Regions from separate parts of the Microbulbifer sp. NBRC 101763 genome, predicted to be linked through region 1. Evidence: predicted binding sites of a transcription regulator. Region 1 holds the regulator's gene; the other holds the start of a gene.
What was found. The regulator PhoB, encoded in region 1, activates phosphate uptake and scavenging genes when phosphate is short. The targets are predictions, from matches to a motif close to TGTCATAAANNTGTAACA.
Positions count from the first base shown of each region.

Region 2: a site for PhoB is predicted at 5,155-5,172, ahead of ABWV76_RS13805 (porin). Genes of this name have one in related genera too.

Region 1 is NZ_BAABQV010000003.1:401,730-409,098, reverse strand. Features, by position in the region: gene recG (ATP-dependent DNA helicase RecG) at 1-1,756, shown strand, start outside; gene ABWV76_RS09910 (dicarboxylate/amino acid:cation symporter) at 1,768-3,087, opposite strand; gene ABWV76_RS09905 (chorismate--pyruvate lyase family protein) at 3,214-3,828, shown strand; gene ubiA (4-hydroxybenzoate octaprenyltransferase) at 3,886-4,728, shown strand; gene phoB (phosphate regulon transcriptional regulator PhoB) at 4,838-5,542, shown strand; gene phoR (phosphate regulon sensor histidine kinase PhoR) at 5,679-7,004, shown strand; gene ABWV76_RS09885 (hypothetical protein) at 7,040-7,369, opposite strand, start outside.
Region 2 is NZ_BAABQV010000005.1:212,430-219,798, reverse strand. Features, by position in the region: gene trhP (prephenate-dependent tRNA uridine(34) hydroxylase TrhP) at 1-672, opposite strand, end outside; gene ABWV76_RS13820 (cytochrome P460 family protein) at 833-1,393, opposite strand; gene ABWV76_RS13815 (Crp/Fnr family transcriptional regulator) at 1,512-2,129, opposite strand; gene ABWV76_RS13810 (bifunctional 2-methylcitrate dehydratase/aconitate hydratase) at 2,472-3,956, shown strand; gene ABWV76_RS13805 (porin) at 4,091-5,029, opposite strand; gene ABWV76_RS13800 (DNA internalization-related competence protein ComEC/Rec2) at 5,402-7,369, shown strand, end outside.

The sequences.
Region 1 (7,369 bases):
CCTGCGCTGCTTCGGCGAGGCCCGTCGCGGCGCTGCTGGGCTAGAACTCTACCACCCGGAAACCGAGGTTGTTGGCAGCGAGAATTCTGCCACAGAAGAAACCCTCACCCCGGTTTATCCATTGACCGAGGGTGTTAGCCAGGGACGCATGCGCGGGCTGATGCAGCAAGCCGTGATGCTCTTGAGAAGTGGGGCCGTCACCGAGTTACTCCCCACAGAATTATTACCCAAGGCACTGCGTTACCCTTTGAGGGATGCCCTGATTTACCTGCATTCACCTCCTGCTGGTACCCAGCTGGAGCAGCTCGGCGCTGGTATACACCCTGCACAGCAACGCTTGGCGTTGGAGGAATTACTCGCTCATCACTTAAGCCTGTTGGAGCTGCGGCGTAATAGCACCAGAGTTGCAGCTCCGCCGCTATCTGTAAATGAGTCCCTGGAGAGGGATTTTCTCTCGCGTTTACCATTTTCACTCACCGGCGCACAGCAGCGGGTATGCGGGGAAATCGCCGAGGATCTCGCCCGGGACGCCCCTATGATGCGCCTGCTGCAGGGGGATGTCGGTGCAGGCAAGACTCTGGTGGCGGCCATGGCAGCACTAAAGGGCATAGGCGTCGGCGCCCAGGTGGCCGTAATGGCACCCACTGAAATCCTCGCGGAACAGCACAGGATTAACTTCTGCAACTGGCTCGACCCTCTCGGCGTACAAGTTGCCCAGCTCACCGGCAGCCTGAAAGCCGCTGAGCGACGCGAGCAGCTGGCTAAAGTAGCCAGTGGTGATGCCCAACTGGTGGTGGGAACTCATGCACTTTTCCAAGCGGAAGTGGTTTTCCACAACCTGGTTCTGGTTATTATCGATGAGCAGCACCGCTTCGGCGTACGCCAGCGCTTGGAGCTTCGTGAAAAGGGCGCAGCCAGCGGTGCCACTGGCCGGCTGCAACCGCACCAATTGATCATGACTGCGACTCCAATTCCTCGCACCTTGGCTATGTCGGCCTTTGCCGACTTGGATTGTTCCGTCATTGATGAATTGCCGCCGGGGCGGCAACCCATAAACACGGTAGCTATTTCCAATGATCGCCGAGACCAGGTAATGGAGCGCGTGCACAGCGCCATTGCCGAAGGCCGTCAGGCCTACTGGGTCTGCACCCTGATTGAAGAGTCCGAGAGCCTGCAAGCTCAGGCAGCAGAGTCCACTGCACAGGAGCTGGCGGAAACGCTGGATGGCGTACGCGTGGCCCTGGTGCACGGTCGTCTCAAGCCAGAGCAAAAAGAGCAGGTGATGAGCGCTTTTAAGGCGGGTGAAGTGGACCTGCTGGTAGCGACCACTGTGATTGAGGTGGGGGTGGATGTGCCCAATGCCAGCCTTATGATTATCGAAAACCCTGAGCGGCTCGGTCTGGCCCAGCTGCACCAGCTGCGCGGTCGCGTGGGACGCGGCTCCATCGCCAGTCATTGTGTGCTGCTCTACGGTACTCCTTTATCGCAAAATGGGCGTTCACGCCTACAGGCACTGCGTCAACATAGCGATGGCTTTGCTATTGCGGAGGAAGACCTGCGACTGCGTGGCCCCGGGGAGATTCTCGGCACACGCCAGACCGGTGAAATCCAGCACCGCATCGCCGATTTGCAGAGAGATGCAGAACTGTTACCCCAGGTGCAGAGGATCGCTGCATCCCCAACGCTAAATCAGGAAATGCGATGCCAGCTGATAAAACGCTGGCTGCAAAACAAGCCCCGTTTTGCCGAGGCTTGATGAAAGGCGCCTCAGTGGGCGCCAACAGTATTTTGATTATCGTTGATGCTTACACTCTTGTAGTTGGCATCGTAGTAAGTCTCTTCATCGAGAGCCCCTTCGCTCTTCGCCACCACACTACTTACCACCGCATCACCGGTAATATTCACCGCAGTACGCACCATATCCAGCAGACGATCGACACCGATCACAATAGCAATGCCTTCTAGCGGCAGACCCACCTGCTGCAGCACCATACCGAGCATAATCAGACCCACACCGGGTACACCGGCAGTGCCAATAGAGGCCAGGGTGGCAGTAAGAATCACTGTAAGATAACCGGTCAGGCCAATCTCCACACCGAAGAACTGGGCAATAAAGACCGTAGCCACCCCCTGCATAATCGCAGTGCCGTCCATATTGATAGTGGCACCCAAGGGAATAGTGAAAGCGGCAACCTTGTTATCTACGCCCAGGCGTTTCTCCACTGTAGATAGGGTCACAGGAATAGTGGCTGCGGAGGAGGCAGTACTGAAAGCGAAGACCATGGTGGACCACATTTTCTTGAGTAACTCCAACGGATTGAGGCCACTCAACATCTTCAAAAGCAGCGAGTAAGTCCCCAAGGCATGTAGCAGCAGGGCACCTAGTACAACCAGGAAGTACTTGCCTAACTGCAAGAGCCCTCCAAACCCCAAGTCAGCAAAAGTTTTTGCCAAAAGGGCAAAAACTCCATAGGGGGCAAACACCATCAGCACACCCACCATGCGCAATACGACAGCATTCATATCATTAAAGAAAGCAGCGATGCGCTGGCCCGGCTCGCCACAGCGGGAAATCGCATAGCCCATCAGCAGGGCGAACACGATAATCTGCAGCATATTACCTTCAGCCATTGCGGCTACTGGGTTAGTGGGGAAAATATTTACCAGCACTTCGGAAAGGGGTGGGGATTCCTTTGGCTGATAAGCCGCGGTGGCCTCTGCCGCGGTTTCACTCACACCGACCCCAGGCTGGAATATCAGTGCCAAACAAAGGGCCAGAGTAATAGCGATGGCTGTGGTCAGCATATAGAGCAGAACAGTTTTACCCGCCAATGGGCCAATACGGCTGCCTTCCGATAAAGCACAGGCACCACTAATCAGGGAAACCAGCACCAGCGGCACCACCATCAGCTTCAGTGAGGCAATAAATATACGGCCGATGATGTCAAAAAGACCCTCGGTCAGGTAAAGGTTAATGGCGCTGGTAACACCCTCGCCGAGCAGCTGGCTCATATTCAGGAAATTGAACAGGCACCCCAGAAGAATGCCCGCAATCATCCCCACAAGAATTTTGGTCGTAAGCCCCATAACAAGCTTCTCTTTATGGATTCGTTATAGATTCGTTGTTTTCGTCAAAGAGGGCACTATATCCACTGGCGACTCAGGGAGCAAAAATGCAACAGGGTGAGGCCAGCCGCCAACAGGCGAGGTACAATGCCATTTTTCCAGACTGCGGAGTTATCGTTGCACCAATCCCCATTTGTACCCACCGGCGATTGGCGTGGGCAGCCCCTAGAGCCAACACTCCCAGAGCCTCCCGAGTCACTGTTGCCCTGGCTGGAATATTCGGGCTCGCTGACGGCGGCTTTGAAGCAGCAGAGCGGCGAGGATTTTCGTGTACAGGTCCTCTTCCAGGGCTGGCAAACACCCCTTGCTGAGGAGTGTCGCGCACTAAAACTGCGTGAGCACAGTCGCGCCCTGGTGCGGGAGGTTTTACTGTATGGCTGCGGCCAGCCCTGGGTATACGCCCGCAGCGTATTGCCGATGCGCAGCCTACAAGGCAAGTCCCGCAATTTGCGCAGCCTGGACGACCGCCCATTAGGAGAGTTACTTTTCAGCGAGCCAGGTATCCGCCGTGGTGATATTCAATTTAATCGCCTGCAGCGAAATCCGAACTTCCAGCTGGAGACCCTGTGCAATGAGAATAAGAACGCCTGGGGTCGCCGCTCTACTTTCTGGCTTCGGGACAAGCCCCTGCTGGTAGCAGAGACATTTCTCTCAAGTTTCCAGCCAGAGACCTCACCTTTAGCCGCCGCAGTCACTAACTAGATACTGGGAGAGTCCACCGTGATCAGCCAACAGATTGCCACCCGCTGGCCCGCAATCATGCCCTACTGGCAGCTGGCTCGCATGGATAAACCCATCGGCTCTCTGTTGCTGTTATGGCCCACTTGGGCAGCACTATGGCTGGCTGCGGATGGCTGGCCGGGACTGCACCTGTTCTCCGTATTCACACTTGGAGTGATCCTGATGCGCGCAGCCGGTTGTGCAGTAAACGATTTTGCTGATCGTGAGATCGACGGCAAAGTAAAGCGCACTGCTGAGCGCCCCCTGGCTACTGGCAGTATCACTCCAAAAGAAGCACTTGGACTTTTTGCCGGACTCAGCCTGTTGGCCTTCGCGCTGGTACTGACAACCAACCAACTGACTATTCTTCTTTCCTTACCCGCTCTGGCACTAGCTTTCTGCTATCCCTTTGCCAAGCGTCACACCCATCTGCCCCAAGTGGTACTGGGTGCTGCCTTCAGCATGGGCATTCCCATGGCCTTCGCCGCAGTAACTGGCAAAGTCCCACCACAAGTCTGGCTCCTCTATGTTGCCAACTTGCTGTGGACCCTGTGTTACGACACTTTCTACGCCATGGTGGACCGGGATGACGATCTGAAGATTGGGGTTAAATCCACAGCAATCCTTTTTGGAGAGATGGACAAAGTCATGACTGCCGCCCTGCAGCTACTGGTATTGATAGCACTGCTGCTCATCGGCCAACGCTTTAGCCTCGGGGGCATTTACTACGTTTCCCTTATCGTTGTGGCCTCATTGTTTGCCTACCAGCAATGGCTGGTTCGCGAACGGGGGAGAGAAGCCTGTTTTCGTGCGTTTCTCAACAACAATTGGGTAGGGTTGGCGTTATTTACCGGAATTTTTCTGCATTATCTGTTTAATTAACTGCTGACTGGGAACCGGACAGCAGCCGTCATATATTTGTCATATTAATCTCGTTTAATCCCCAGCCATAACCGGGAAAACCTGGAAGCTGAGCGGGAATGGCAGGCAAATGCACAGTAAAACGATTCTGATTGTCGATGACGAGGCCGCAGTACGCGACATGCTGCGGATAGCGCTGGAGATGGCAGATTACCGCTGCCTCGAAGCCGAGAACGCCCAGGAGGCCCACGCCCTGATTATCGATGAAAAGCCGGACCTGATCCTGCTCGACTGGATGCTGCCGGATGTCTCCGGTGTCGAGCTGGCCAGGCGCCTCAAGCGCGATGAACTGACCGCTTCAGTGCCCATCATCATGCTCACGGCAAAAGGCGAGGAAGATAATAAAATCAAGGGGTTAGAGACAGGCGCCGACGACTATATCACTAAGCCCTTCTCCCCCCGCGAACTGGTTGCACGCCTCAAGGCTGTGTTGCGGCGCGCAGGCCCGGCCACACCGGAAGACCCATTGAGTGCCGGCAACCTGGTGCTGGACCCTCTCAGTCACAGGGTGACTATCAAGGGACAGCCTGTAGATATGGGCCCCACCGAATTTCGCCTGCTGACCTTTTTCCTATCGCACCAAGAGCGAGCCTACACACGTACCCAATTGCTGGACCATGTCTGGGGCGGCAACGTATATGTGGAAGAGCGCACTGTGGACGTGCATATCCGTCGCCTGCGCAAAGCCCTGACAGTGGATGGTCATGACCGATATATCCAGACAGTACGCGGAACAGGCTATCGATTTTCTGTGCAAACTGTCGAAAAAGTGTGACAATCCCCACAGATCGGCACTGACTTCCACGGGAACCAATGGTCACACTTCAGAACTATGGGTTTCCAAGATGTATTGACCGTGAAGGGCTGCCAGGCAGAGCCCTTTCGCGTCCGTCAGGTAACACGGCAACGCTATGTTGGATCGCAGTATTGGCGAGTTTTCGCGTTTTGTAATTATCGCTCTGGGCTGCACCATTCTCGGTTTCACCTCAGGCAACTGGTCGCTCGCCCTAATTGCGGGCCTGGCCGCCTACCTTCTATCTGTATTGTGGCAACAACAGCGCTTCAACCGCTGGCTGGCCAATGGCCGGCGCGGACCCGCTCCCACCTCTTTCGGTATCTGGGGCGAAATCTACGATGACTTCTATCGTATGCAACGCCGTCATCGCCGTGAGAAACAAAAGCTGCACGCTATGTTGCGGCGGGTACAGGACAGTACCAGCGCTCTGCGTGAGGGCATAGTTGCTCTCGAGAATGGCGACCATTTGGCTTGGTGGAACCCCGCTGCCGGTGAGCTACTCGGCCTGCAGGCCAGTGACAGCGGACAATCCCTGGTCAATTTTGTCCGTGACCCCAACTTTGTCAGCTACATGCACAGCGAGGATACCGACTCGCGCGAGCCTCTGACCCTTCCCGCCCCAGGCAATGAAGCACTGCACCTGCAGCTGGAGGTTACCCGCTATGGAAAAGATGAGGCACTGGTTATCGTTCGCGATATCACCCGCTTGCACAACCTGGAGCAGATGCGCCGCGATTTTGTTGCCAATGTCTCCCACGAACTACGCACCCCACTGACAGTCATTGCCGGCTACCTGGAAACCTTGCAAGGCAGTGATATGGCACCACCCGCGTGGCAGCGTCCACTGGCACAGATGGAGGAGCAGGCCGCACGCATGACTACACTGGTCAACGACCTGTTGCTTCTGGCACGCCTGGAGACCTCTGAGCGCACTGGCGGCGACATGCTGATAGATGTGCAGGAACTGATGGAGCGAGTAGCGCGGGAAGCACGCAGCTTTAGTGGTGGTCGCCACCAGATAGAAGTGGAAAACGAAATCCCCTGCTGCATTCGCGGTGATGCTAGCGAGCTACACAGTGCCTTTGCCAACTTGGTGCTGAATGCGGTGAAGTACAGCCCTGATGAAGGGGCCATCAAGCTTCGCTGGTGGCAGGACAACTGGGGCGGTCACTTCAGTGTGGAGGATCGAGGCATAGGTATTGACCCTTTACATATCCCGCGCCTTACTGAACGCTTTTATCGGGTCGACCCCGGTCGCTCGCGAGACAGCGGCGGCACAGGCCTGGGACTAGCTATCGTGAAGCACGTTCTGATACGCCACGGCGGTGAAATGAGTGTTGAAAGTACTCCCACACAAGGCAGCACTTTCACTTTGCACTTCCCTGTCAAAAAAGTGGTTAGCAAAGTAGAGCAAGGTCCTGAGGTGACAGTGGGCGCTTAAACACCGCCCCACTCCTTACCCAGATAAAGCCGGGGTTAATCAAACTCCTCCAGCCTTACCTTTTCACCATTTTTTGTATAGGTGCTCTCGTCCTCATCATTAACCGGTGTACTCTCCCTGCTCAGGATCAGGTGGTGCAATTGCAAATCCCCATCACGCAGCAACAGGTGCTCATTGCCCTCATCGTCCGTAGGCAGGGGCCGGGAACCCAGTAAAGCATCGCGCAAGGCGCGCAGGCGAGGCACATCCTTATAGCGGTTCAGGTCATTAGAAAGGCGCGTCTTCATACGCTCACTTTCGTGCAGGGCAGCAGCAGTCTCACGATACTTGGCAAAAAAATACACAGCGCCAATTGCAAAGGCCAC
Region 2 (7,369 bases), on a different contig from region 1:
GGTTTGCACATGAATCAATTCGCCAACTTCATTCTCTTTGGCTTCATGAGCTTGGTATTGCCAGCGGCAGGAGTTGGTGCAGGCGCCCTGGTTGGCATCTCTATGGGTCATATAACCGGACAGCAAGCAGCGCCCGGAATAGGCGATACAGAGTGCACCGTGGACAAAGACTTCCAGCTCCATCTCAGGCACTCTCTGGCGAATTTCTTCAATCTCATCCAGGGACAGTTCCCGGGAAAGTATCACCCGAGATAACCCCTGGCGATGCCAGAACTTTACGGTTGCGTAGTTTACCGCATTGGCCTGTACGGATAGGTGGACTGGCAGATCAGGCCAACGCTCCCTTACCATCATGATCAGGCCCGGGTCGGACATAATCAGGGCGTCAGGCCCCATTTCGACAATTTCTTCCAGGTCCCGCAGGTAACTGCGAACTTTGTCGTTGTGAGCGGCGATGTTAGAGGCGATATAGAACTGTTTTCCCTGCTGGTGTGCTTCCTCTATGCCTAGGCGCAGGGTTTCAATATTTTTGAATTCATTATTGCGCACACGCAAGCTGTAGCGGGGCTGGCCGGCATAAACGGCATCGGCACCATAGGCAAACGCATATCGCATATTTTTTAAAGTCCCTGCGGGGGACAGTAACTCAGGTTTAAGCACGGAAAAACTCATAGTGGAATAGTTGGACGCGGCCGCATGTTAACGGTATTCAAGATCGCACTAATTGATATAAATCAATTAGTGCCGGGGTGGAAGTGATAAGCTGATTTGGACGGGGCTATGCTTGTTTTTCTAGCCGAATGATTGACCTCTGATTTATGCTACTTACTTGTTAATTCTGTAGGACCTGTTGATAACCTTGCGTATATACCCAGTCATTATTCTTGGCTGGCAAGTGGCATCCAAAACAGTTGTTAAGTCCGCTGCCCTTCCAGGTTTTGGTTTCACTTTCTGTTATTCCTGGCTTAAATAAAGCCCATCCCCAACCTTCGGCCCAGGCCTCGTTTTTGGGAAATCGCCCTTCAGTGTCCTTTACCATCATAAATGTGAACTGGAGATCAGAGGAGTAGTATGCCAAACCAGTAGTAAGTGGTTCTGATTTGGTGCTGTTGACGTCTTTTACCAGTACTGCGCCATCCGGGAATTTTCCGGTGTTACGAAAGGCTTTAACTGCCGCAGGTTGGGTGTAAACATTGTGGGTATCCCATCCCTCGCCATTCGAGGACTTAACCTGATAAGAGCCGAGAAAGGTCCAGTTTTGGCGGTAATCCTTAGGCAAGGTGATATTTCCCCGTGGATCGACGAAATTACTGAATGTGGACTTTAGGTTTTCCTGGGCTATGGCCTGCAGGCTAAAGAGAATTCCCAGTGTCGCTAAACAGATGGTCCGCATGACGTCTCTTCCTATGTTGATTCAATAGAGATGAGGATTAGCTCTGGCCCTCAATATTTTGAAAGTATAGGGAGGCGAGGGGTGATGAACTGTCAGCTAGCTGACAAAAAAATTGGATTTAGCCTTGCGCTAAGTCTTTGAGGGCGTTTTTGTTAAGTAAACATATATGTTGGCGTGTGTAATCGATAACGCCTTCCTGTTTCCAACGGTTAAGTAGCTGGCTGACAGTTTGTCTACTGCCGCCGGCCATAGCCGCTAACTCAGACTGGGAAAGCCTAACGTCCAGTTCATGCCCGTGGGCGCAGGGTTGCCCCCGAAAATAAAAGAGTTGAGATAACAAGCTTGCTAATCTTACAGGCAGTGGTGCGGTGATATGCTGAAATATACGCTGCTGCAACAGGGATTCCCTGTTGGCTAAATGCTCTATAAGGTCTTCTGGGGTTTGTGACAGAGAAAGCATCAGTGTATTGAGGTTTTCTGGAAAGGTTACCTCTAGCTCACAGCCTATTTTGGCAATTGCTTCGATATCTTGTGAATTCCCGCCTAGGCCGGGGCCAAACCAGGAGCCTGGTCCATATAAGTCTACAAGCCCAGAATTGCCTTGAAAATCCACTTTATGGATAAGAACATAGCCTGTATGAATAAAATAGATTTTTCTGGATTCTTGTCCCTGGCGGAATAATACTGTTTCTTTAGCGCAGTATATTCTTTTTGTTTTAGCGGCTATTTCTTGCAATTTAACATAATCCTGCTGGAGGCTCTTAAAGTTAGGTCTCTTTGTTTCGAGCGAGTTAGTTTTTTTGGGGGGGTCATTGAACCCTTAGCCTAATATCTAATTTCAAACAATATCGCGTCGGATGCACCCTAAATCCCTCACAAGCTGGTGTCTTAAATAGTAATGGTCTGGCAGGCCGACTTAATGTGGCGGTTGTAAATTCCAGGAGCCAGTATCATCAAGATATTTTTCTCGATTATCAAGCTTCGGGTCGAGGATCTCACTTCAAACTGATTAGTGGCGTTGTCGAAAACAGCTAAACTCGTGTAATTTCCTTTTGTTTTTTGCATCAGGCTCTTAGCTATGTGTTCTGATTCAAGCCGGGCTGACCGCCCAGATTATGATCAGGTGATACAGGATATTGCTGATTATGTCCTCAAATTCCAGGTTGATTCTAATGAGGCTTGGCGAACATCCCGCTATTGCTTGATGGATTCTCTGGGTTGTGCGTGTCTGGCATTAGGTTTTCCTGAATGCACTAAATTATTGGGTCCTCTGGCAGAGGGCACTGTGGTGCCTAATGGGGCCCGTGTGCCGGGTACCCAATTCCGTATGGACCCGGTAAAGAGCGCCTGGGATATAGGCGCTACCATTCGCTGGCTGGATTACAACGATACATGGCTTGCGGCAGAGTGGGGGCATCCATCTGATAACCTGGGGGCCATATTGGCGGTCAGTGATTATCTTTCCCGGAAGAAGATATCCGTTGGGGAACCCCCGTTAAAGATGCGAACAGTCCTGGAGGCAATGGTTAAAGCCTATGAGATCCAGGGTGTATTGGCACTGGCTAACAGCTTTAATCGTGTGGGACTCGATCATGTTTTACTTGTGCGGGTAGCTTCGGCGGCAGTGACGACCTGGTTAAAAGGGGGGAGCCGGGAAGAGGTGATGGCTGCAGTCTCTCTGGCATGGGTGGATGGCAGTGCTTTACGTACCTATCGACATGCGCCTAATACTGGTTCCCGTAAGTCCTGGGCTGCAGGAGATGCCACATCCCGGGGAGTGCGTCTGGCTGAAATGGCTTTAAGTGGGGAAATGGGGGTACCTAGTGCGCTGACAGCAAAGCAGTGGGGGTTTTATGATGTTTCTTTCAGTAAAACCAATGCCGATCAGAAAATAAAGGCGCCGGTAAATCGCCAATTTCACTTTTCCCGGGAGTACGGCTCCTATGTTATTGAAAATATTTTGTTCAAAATTTCTTACCCAGCCGAGTTCCACAGTCAAACGGCTTGTGAGGCGGCGATTATCCTGCATTCAAAGATTGAAGGACGTTTTGCTGATATTGATAAGGTTGTAGTCACTACCCATGAGTCGGCAATTCGGATTATTTCCAAAACAGGTCACTTGGCTAATGCCGCGGATAGAGATCATTGTCTTCAATATATTGTTGCAGTCGGCCTGCTGTTTGGAGATTTGTCCGCCGGGTGTTATGAGAATGATTTTCACCAGGATCATCCGGAAATAGATGAGTTACGTAAAAAAATTGAAGTTGTTGAGGATAAGCGTTATAGCGATGAGTATCTCGACCCGAACAAGCGATCTATTGCCAGCGCGGTCCAGGTATTTTTCAGGAATGGCAGCGAGACAGAAAAGATTGAAGTGGAATATCCATTGGGGCACAGACGCCGACGTAAGGAGGGTATGCCGTTGCTAGAGGAAAAGTTCAGGTCAAACCTGCTCTCGCGTTTTCCTCCTCATCGGGCGGAAAAAATCATTGATCTCTTCAAAGCACAAAAGAAATTTGAGGAGACGCCGGTAAATAGATTTATGGATTTATTGGTAATTTGACCAATTCAATTTCCGCTTAAAGTGGATACAGAAAAGGCGGCCAGAGGCCGCCTTTTCTTAAGTTCTTAAAGATACATGACAGCCAAACTGCTCAACCCAAACCCAATTTGGATGACTGCCCTAAAAAGCAATAATTAGAACTTGTACTCAGCACCGATACCGGCATAGCTGCGGTCGTAGTCGCCATCAGCAGTTTCGTCGGTGTAGAAACCGAATACTTTGGCAGAGCTGTTGAACTTGTAGTCAAGGCCCAGGCTGTAGGTCTCACCACCTTCCTTTTTAATATCAGACTGGCCGTACTGAGCCTTCATAGTCCACTGTTCGATTTTGTAGGCTACAGAGCCCATCCAGCCGTCGGTGCTGTTGCCAGCAGCGTCTTCCTGGTCTTCGAACAACGCACCTACCTGTACAGGGCCGATGTTGTACTGGGCTACAAAGCGTTGAACGTCGATGTCCTGGCCTTCAACATCCTGGTCGAATGCATAGGCCATGAAAACGCCATTGTTATCGTAGGCAACAGAAGCAGAGATACCGTTGTTGCGCTCTTCGCCAGTTTCTTCGTTAATGACTTCGCCTTTATTGCTGATATAAGCAGCAGAAGCTTTGAAGCCAGCGAAAGAAGGAGTAGTGTACTGCAGGGCATCTTCTTCGCGGTTGTCGCTGCTGGTAATCAGGCTTTTGATATCGCCTTCCAGGTCGTTGAACAGGTCAACTTTCTTCTGCGCAACTTTCAGCGGGGTGTCAAATTTACCCGCGATAACCTGACCAAAGCCGCCTTCCAGGCCAGCGTAGATGTTGCGTTGGGAGAAGGTGTCATCGGCGTCTCCGTCCATATCTACTTCGTATTCCATACGGTAGATACCCTTGATGCCGTCGGTCAGGGCGATTTCACCCTTAACGCCCAGGCGGGAAGCGTTGCTCTGAACGTCAGTTTCAGAGCCGTCACCCTCATCAGCAGCCTGGAAGGTGACATTGGCTTTGCCGTAAAAGTCGAGTACATCGCCTTCATCTTGGGCGTTGGCCATAGTAGGAATCATGGCAACGATGGCCAGAGAGAGAGCGGTCTTATTCATAGTCGTCTCGCACAGTTTATGGTTTTGGGTTGAGGGGTGGCCTTCCGTTCTGTTTGTTGGCTGTCCCTCTATTTGGTGCGGATTTTGCGACTTGAATATTACAAACATGTTAAAGATGGCACTTTTCTTAAAAAAATATGACCAGGCGGTGCCATTAATAACAGTTAAGGTAGCCTGAAAATTGTAAATCACGGCGTTTTAAGCCTTGAGTGGTGCAGCTGTATATCATTTGTAGATGAAGCCTTTGTGTGGATTCCTTACAGGGAGTATTTCTTATTGATAGCAATGGGCCGCAGGCTGACAGGCTCCCCTGTCGCCAAAAGAGAAAAAAGAGCTGGTGGGTCTAGGGTACCGATACTTGGCGGGCCGATTGTGTGGCTATGGGTGTTTTCCCTGTCAATTGTATTGGTTGGGCTACTTCCCGTATTGCCCCGGCCCACAGAGCTATTGGGTGGCTACCTGGTAGTAAGCCTTGTTGTGGCACCGTCTTCGCAGCGTATCAGTCTATGGGGCATTCTTTTAGTGTCCTTTGCTGGGTCGTCCTGGGCACTATTTTCCAACCAGGCAGTCCTGGATCAACGATTGCCTCTTTGGGCTCATGGGTCAGATCATTTCTTGGATATAGGAGTCACTTCTTTGCCAGAAATCCGCTCAGTAGACGGAGGGAGCTGGCAGCGAGATCCGGGTGTCAATATACGCTTTCAGGCTAAAGTGGTCTCTACGAATGAAGATATTGTCTCTGGGAGTCTTCTCTATCTCACCTGGTACCGAGTAACTCCGAGCGCTCTTGTTCAATTGCGAGGTAACAGTCATTGGAGGTTGCCCGTCCGTCTAAAGCGACCGCGGGGTAGTGTAAACCCCTATGGGTTTGACTACGAGGGCTGGTTATTGCGTCGTGGTGTGTATGCAACTGGCTATGTTCGCCCGAAAGATCTAAAGCCAGAATGGTTGGGGCAGGGCTGGGGGCTGGCGAAAATACGCGATGTGTTTCGTGAAGCTCTTCGAGAACTGCCGATTGAAAGGCCTGCACTGGCGGCCGCGCTGCTACTAGGGGATCGCAGTGGGCTCAGTGGGGAGGAACGTGAAATATTGCAGCGGACGGGGACAGCGCACTTGTTGGCCATTTCTGGACTTCACGTTGGGATGGTTGCGGGCTTTCTACTGCTGATCGGCAATATGATTAGTCGAAGTGCTGGTGTGTTTATTGGCGCTAGCCTGCGGTTACTTCCGGTCATCTTGGCGTCTTCCGGGGTCTTGGTTTACACCCTGCTGGCTGGCGCACCGCTATCAGCCCAGAGGGCGATGGTAATGACATGGGTGTTGCTACTCGCCTGGCAGTGGCGCCGTAGGATAGGTGCGGGATTTGCTTTCGCTCTGGCTTTGACGCTTGTACTGGTGATTCAGCCTCTTGCCTTTTACGAAGCTGGATTCTGGCTGTCATTCGCTGCAGTAGCGGCGTTGCTCCTCGGCTTCGGTGGGCGACAGGTGATTGGGAAGGGACACCAGGACCAAGGTAGGGAAGGGGGTTGGCGGTCGTTACCCAGGGTTGCAGATACTCTCAATGCTTTTCTTCAGCTGCTACGTAGCCAATGGCTGGTCGCGCTGGGCTTGATACTACCTTCAGTTGTCTACTTTTCCGGTTACAGCAGCGGCGGATTACTGCTTAACTTACTCGCTATTCCGTGGTTGGGCTTGCTAGTCCTGCCAGCTTTGATGTTGGGGGCTTTGTTAATAAACACGGCGTTGGGGCATTTGTTTCTCAGTTTTGCCGGATGGCAGCTGGACCTTCTCTTGCAGCTATTGGAGAGAGCTGACAGATACTTGCCCACCTGGCAGGCTCTGAGCCCTCCCCAGGGTGTGTTGATGTTATCAGTTGTCGCGGGGTGCCTGCTGATGTTACTGATGCCGAGGGGAATGCCGGGAAGAAACCTGGGGTGGCTATTCCTGTTACCTCTGATTCAACCGGTATTGCCTCTACCTGCAACTGAGCGTGAGGGGCTCACATTTGCTGTGTTGGATGTAGGGCAGGGCCTGGCTTTAGTTCTTTATTCTTCACGGGGTAAGCTGGTAGTTGATGCCGGGCCGGTTTCGAATTCCGGATGGAGTGCGGGAAATACAATTGTTGCACCGTTTCTCAGTGGTAGAGGAATTGATCAACTGGATGCGCTGATTGTCAGCCATGGTGATCAGGATCACGCCGGGGGCGTTGAGGGGGTGTTGTCTGGTAAATCTGTTAGCAACCTGTACGCACCAGGAAAGTTAGGGCAAAAATTAGCGGCTGGCTTGGATGTATTCTCCAAAACTTGCGTTGCGGGCAAAGAAGAAAAATTTGGTGATATT